DNA from 2 places in the Bacillus sp. JJ864 genome. Region 1 is predicted to be linked to the other one. Evidence: a T-box and tRNA genes for the amino acid it is inferred to sense, from the RefSeq annotation. Region 1 holds a T-box; the other holds one or more tRNA genes.
What was found. A T-box is a leader RNA that pairs with one kind of tRNA and senses whether it is charged. The one in region 1 lies ahead of ileS (isoleucine--tRNA ligase), so its partner is inferred to be a tRNA-Ile.
Positions count from the first base shown of each region.

Region 2: it has a tRNA-Ile gene. The T-box ahead of ileS (isoleucine--tRNA ligase) is inferred to sense a tRNA for this amino acid. The anticodon was not compared.

Region 1 covers NZ_JBALLY010000052.1:99,769-103,145, forward strand. The annotation lists gene ileS (isoleucine--tRNA ligase) at 1-1,498, opposite strand, end outside; T-box leader at 1,580-1,800, opposite strand; gene divIVA (septum site-determining protein DivIVA) at 1,852-2,358, opposite strand; gene V7024_RS09875 (RNA-binding protein) at 2,452-3,225, opposite strand; gene V7024_RS09880 (YggT family protein) at 3,236-3,377, opposite strand, start outside.
Region 2 covers NZ_JBALLY010000002.1:68,584-71,960, reverse strand. The annotation lists gene V7024_RS00890 (MFS transporter) at 1-204, opposite strand, end outside; gene sodA (superoxide dismutase [Mn]) at 393-1,004, opposite strand; tRNA gene V7024_RS00880 (tRNA-Ile) at 1,228-1,301, opposite strand; gene V7024_RS00875 (DUF1189 domain-containing protein) at 1,734-2,501, shown strand; gene V7024_RS00870 (hypothetical protein) at 2,567-2,908, shown strand; gene ispG (flavodoxin-dependent (E)-4-hydroxy-3-methylbut-2-enyl-diphosphate synthase) at 3,259-3,377, shown strand, end outside.

The DNA.
Region 1 (3,377 bases):
CTTTCGCTTCACGTTCAAACCATACGTTTGAACCATGTTCACGGAATAACGCTGCTACATGATTAATTGTCTCATCTGTAATAATTGGATCACCATTTTCTGCATAGAATACAGGAATCGGAACACCCCATGCACGTTGACGAGAAATACACCAGTCACCGCGGTCACGAACCATGTTATGAAGACGAGTTTCCCCCCAAGCTGGTACCCATTTTGTTTCCTCTACAGCTTGTAATAATTCTTTGCGGAATGCTTCAATAGATGCAAACCACTGTGCAGTTGCACGGAAAATAATTGGTTGTTTCGTTCTCCAGTCATGCGGATAAGAATGCGTAATAAATGTTAATTTTAATAACGCACCAACCTCTCCTAATTTTTCTGTAATTGGTTTATTTGCTTTATCGTAGAATAATCCTTCAAATCCAGGAGCTTCGCTTGTTAATACACCTTTATCATCAACTGGACAAAGAACTTCTAAACCGTATTGCTTTCCAACTAGGAAGTCATCTTCCCCATGTCCAGGTGCTGTATGTACACACCCTGTACCAGCATCTGTTGTAACATGCTCACCAAGCATAACAAGAGAATCACGGTCATAGAATGGATGTTTCGCCGTTGTATATTCCAGTTCGCTACCTTTTACTGTTTTCACAACTTCAGCATTTTCCCACTCTAATGTTTTCGCAACTGTTTCAAATAACTCAGAAGCAATGATATACTTCGCATCTGCCACTTTCACAATGCTGTATTCAAGTTCTGGATGAACAGAAATACCTAAGTTAGCTGGCAACGTCCAAGGTGTCGTTGTCCAAATAATGAATTTTTCGTCGCCTTCTAAAACATTCTTTCCATCTTTTACAGGGAATGCCACATAAATAGACGCAGATTTTTTATCTTTATATTCAATTTCCGCTTCAGCTAATGCAGATTCACTCGTTGGAGACCAGTAAACAGGTTTTTGTCCTTTATAGATATAACCTTTTTTCGCCATTTCACCAAATACTTTAATTTGCTGTGCTTCATATGCTGGCTCTAATGTAATGTATGGATGATCCCAATCACCGCGTACACCTAAACGTTTAAATTGCTCGCGCTGACGATTTACTTGCTCGTATGCATATTCTTCACAAAGTTTACGGAATTCAGCAACTGTCATTTCTTTACGCTTAACACCTTTATTTGTTAAAGCTTGCTCAATTGGTAATCCGTGTGTATCCCAACCTGGTACATATGGTGCACTGTATCCTGTCATTGATTTGTAACGAACAATAAAGTCTTTTAATACTTTATTTAATGCATGTCCCATATGAATGTCGCCGTTCGCATATGGCGGTCCATCATGAAGCACAAATAGCGGGCGTCCTTTTGTACGTTCTTGCACTTTTTCATAAATGTTCATTTCAGCCCATGTTTCTTGCATGACAGGCTCACGTTTCGGTAAATTTCCACGCATTGGAAATTCTGTTTTTGGCATTAATAATGTATCTTTATACTCCATGCTCAAATTCCTCCTTGAATATATAAAAGAATGACATTTTTTCTAGATAAATGGAATAAAAAAGAGACCTTCTCATCCCCAAAAAGGGACGAGAAGGTCTCCCGCGGTACCACCCTAGTAGACTACTACATATAGTAATCCTCTTTATATTCTTAACGCGAATACACGCCTCTGCTTACTTTGTTGTTCAGCGAGGAACTCCAGGGTGATATTCCCCATTCTCTCCTTATCCTGAGCTTCCACCGTCCTCAGTTCGCTATATAAGGTATGAAAAAAGTACTTATCCCTATCTTCGTTTTTCTAAAAAATTATGTTGTATAGAATTATATGTAATAACGCGAAAAACGTCAAGTTTACACTGTTTCTTCTTTCTTAAGAAGCTCATCTACTTCTTCTTCTAACTCAATTAACTTGTCCCAATCATCATTGTTTAGCATTTCAAGCTGTGCTTCTAATAGCATACGGAAACGTGTACGGAACACTTTTGCTTGCTTTTTCAATTCTTCAATATCAAATGCCACTTTTCTTGATTTTACGAGCGCTTCATTAATAATACGGTCCGCATTTTTCTCTGCTTCACGAACAATTAATTTTGCTTCTTTTTGAGCATTACGTTTGACTTCTTCTGCTGCTTCTTGCGCTACAACGATAGATTTATTCAATGTATCTTCAATATTAGAGAAATGTTCTAATTTCCCTTCTAGTTGTGCGACTTTTTCTTCTAACGCCTTCTTCTCACGAATTACTAATTCATAATCTTTGATGACTTGATCAAGAAATTCATTTACTTGATCCTCATCATAGCCACGAAAACCACGACTAAATTCTTTATTATGAATATCTAACGGTGTTAACGGCACAAACGCCACCTCCAAGTAGGTTATCTAAAATTTCCTTTTTTAATTATATCTTTTCTTCGACAAAATGGGAGACTTTCCTTCTAAAAAAAGAAATCATTTTAAGATTCCATACAAAATTATCCATTTATCGCGCTTTGTTTTTCCCTCAACAGTGAGTAATTTACTTCTGCCATAACCTCTCACAGAAAATACGTCTCCTGGAAAGCATTCGTAAGCAGATTGCTCAACGACTTTCCAATTCACTTTCACAAGACCATTTTTAATGAATGGTTGAACCTTTTGACGAGATATATGAAACATTTCTGCTAGCAATACATCTAATCGCAGGGATGATACTGTCCCTGACTTTTCATTCCACTGATCTTCTATATGTATTGCAAGATCAGTGGACACAGGTGATAAAGATACTTTTGTTTTTCCAATTGATTGTAAATTCATTCCTATATACGATACAACTTCTTTTGCAACTACAATTTGGGCACGATCGTTTTGGAGCCAAATATCTCCGCATTTCTCTCGCTTTAAACCAAGTGACATAAATGCTCCTAATATTTGACGATGCTCCAGTGAATAAAATTTAGAAGGATAGTCAATTTCTAATATTTCTATTTGAAATTCTTCTGTATTCGGCATAAGGTAATCGGGATAAATTAAAGCCCGTTTTCTTTCTGCACTGGGAGCAGCTCCATATAACTGAAACGCTGCATCTCCTTGATTTCCAACAATCATCGAAACAATTTGTTGTTCACGCGGGTCAAGAAAATCAGTAAGTTTCACTTGATGATATTCTTCCGCTGCATGCTTCCATTCTAATACTTTATCAACGAAAACCGTTTCTTCAGGCCTAAAATGTTCATAAATGCTCATCTATATTGTCTTACCTCATGAAAAATTCAAATACACGTACTAATCCTGAACTCGCTAAATTCAGTACAAGGATTGCCACAATTGGAGAAATATCAATTACACCAATTGATGGGATAAATCTCCGGAACGGTTCTAAATACGGCTCACAAATA
Region 2 (3,377 bases), on a different contig from region 1:
AACAAGAAAAGTCAGCGGCTGTAAAACAACGCTTGCTAAATTATAAAAGCCAATATTCATAAAATCCTTCGTTTGTTTCCATAAATAAATATTTACAAACGTATTGGATAACGAAATGGCCAACGTATATAACCCGCCAATTATGAGTAATAAAACTAAATCACGATTCACCTCAACATCGCCAACTAAATGTTTCCATTTCATATTAAACTCTCCTTTACTTCATGTTCTAGTCTTCCAAAGAAGGTCACAATTATGTAAAGAAGAAAAGTAGAAAATGAAACTTTCATTAGTAAGCATTTTTCTCATTAATATTGAGGTGAGCCAATCAACTCTCAAAAAAAGCATAGAAAAAAACTAGGAGAAATATCTCCTAGTTTTTACAATTATTATTATTTTGCGTCTTGGTAACGTTTTTCAACTGCATTCCAATCTACAACGCTCCAGAAAGCATTGATGTAGTCAGGACGACGGTTTTGGTAATGTAAGTAGTATGCATGCTCCCAAACGTCTAATCCTAAAACTGGAGTTTTCCCTTCCATTAATGGAGTATCTTGGTTTGGTGTGCTTGTTACTTCTAATTCACCATTGTTTACAACTAGCCATGCCCAGCCAGAACCGAAGCGAGTTGCGCCTGCTTTTGCAAACTCTTCTTTAAATGCATCAAAGCTACCAAATTTCGCTTCAATTGCACTTGCAAGTTCACCTACTGGTTGTCCACCGCCATTTGGAGAAAGGATTGTCCAGAATAAAGAGTGGTTTGCATGTCCACCACCGTTATTGCGTACTGCTGTGCGAATTGCTTCTGGCACTTCGTTTAAGTTTGCAACTAACTCTTCGATGCTTTTTTCTGCTAATTCCGCATGTCCTTCTAATGCAGCATTTAAGTTTGTTACATATGTGTTGTGATGTTTTGTATGATGGATATTCATTGTTTCTTTGTCAAAATGAGGTTCTAACGCATCATACGCATAAGGTAAATTTGGTAATTCATGTTTCGCCATTGTTATATTCCTCCCATTGTATGTATTGCCGATAATGACTTGGCATACAAATTCATTTTACCCTAATTACATAAGGGTGAAAACAAATTTAGCGTATTGCCTCGCTAACATTAAGGTAGCAAATTTCCCATTTCTTTTCAAACGAAATGCTCATACATTTCGTAAAAAAAGCTTCCTTCTATAAGGAAGCTTATCCGCTATGTATTAATATACGAAATGGATATGGACCCTGTAGGACTCGAACCTACGACCGGACGGTTATGAGCCGTCTGCTCTAACCAGCTGAGCTAAGGGTCCGTGATATATGAATAGCCGCTACGGCATCGCCGTTATCAACCATATGCTCTCTCTACATACAAGTTAAAGAAACGACATCAAAACCCCTTTCTTTTTAGGGGAGGACGAGAGCATCTGGCCATGCATAGAAACGGTCAGGGCCTTTTCCTACCACATGCAATGTTTAAAACAAAAGGAGTAAGCAAGTAGCGATCATGTTGTATTCTGCATAGCAGCGACTTATATGTAAAAAAAATTAAAATAGATTTATATAGCCAGTTCAACTGCGATGGAATGGATGATTATATGTAAAAATGTAAGATAAATTTACCATAGTAAAAAGAAATGTGTCAATTGTATTTTCACATGCGACATGATATATCTTGTGATTCCTTAAAAACATACGTTACAATGAGATTGTAAATCAATATATTTAAAGAAGGAAGTGAATGCATGTCCATATTTACACAACTATTTAAAAGCTTATACGCACCAAAAGAGATGGCAATCTTTCGTTTTCAAAAAATCGGAAAGACGATTCTTTACATAATGTTACTATGCCTGCTTGCTACCGTTCCAAAAACGATTTTATTTGGAAATTTCGTTCAAGAGGGCATTCATTTAATCGATCGCGCTATCGAAAAAGATGTGCCTGATTTTAAAATTGAAAATGGCGAGCTGCACGCAGACATTAGCAAACCAATTGTAAAAGATGAAACAGATTTTATTTTTGTATTTGATCCAAACGCAACAGACACAAAAGCCTATCCAAATCGAGATGGTATATTCATTTTAAAGGATAAAATGATTTCAACAGCACAGCAACAAACACAATCCTTCCCATATACTGATTTTGGAAATACAACGTTTGAAAAGAAAGATATCCAAGAAATCGTTTCATTCGTTGATAACATCTCTCCAGTTGCGATATTCTTAATCGGGATATTTATTTACTTATTCCAACTATTTATTACATTTCTTGGTGTTACCCTATTGGCATTTATCGGCTCTGCAATGAGCGGAGAGCGTAAATTATCTTACAAACAAGTTTGGACATTAACTGCCTATAGTTATACAATCCCAACTATATTCTTTATGATTATGGACTTATTAAAAGTGCATGTCCCATTCTCATTATTTATATTCATTGGTGTTGTCCTCATCGTTCTTTATTTAACAATAAAAGAAGTGCCAAAACCAAAAGAAAAAAATTCACTATAAAAAATGCCTTTAAGGCATTTTTTTTTTGGACAAGCATATATTTCTCTACAAAGGAGTGGAAAAATATGAAAAGGCTTGGCGGTGTCTTGTTACTACTTGTTCTCGGTTACGTCTTGTACTATGATATGACAATTGGCACGTTACCGTTGCTTCATACATATTCCAAAACAAAAGAAACTTCAGCTAAAGTTGCAAGTAATAAACAAAAAGAAAATACATCACTGGCAAAATATAAAGTCATTGAAGTAAAAACAGGCGATACCGTTCTCTCTGTTACAGAAGAAATTAATAAGAAAAAAGTCCCTTCTATTGAAACAGTTGTTACGGACTTCAAGGACTTAAATCAAAACGACTCTCCAGCAAAATTACAAGTCGGGAAAAAATACAAATTCCCCCTCTATCCGTAATAACATCACATAATCCTTGTCAATTACAGTAAGGCGCTGATACAATAGGAAAAGTGAAACTATATAAATACAACTAAAAAAACAACATAAAAGCTCCTTTTTTTAGTTGGGCGAGAGCATCTGGCCATGCATAGAAGCGGTTAGGGCCTTTTCCTGCCACTTTCAATGGTTAAAACAAAGGGAGAAAGCAAGTAGCGATCATGTTTTTTCTGCATAGCAGTGACTTGTATGTTGAAAAATCAAAATGGATTTATATAGACATTTAGCTTCACTTGACAAATACTGCATATAATATAAATGCGTTTGTCTACAAAATAAGAAACTTCTTTTATAAGGAGAGCGATCTATTCGTGAATGAAATAACTCATCGTACAAAAACACGCCCTGTTAAAGTTGGAAATTTAACAATTGGCGGTAATAATGAATTAATTATACAAAGTATGACAACAACGAAAACACATGATGTGGA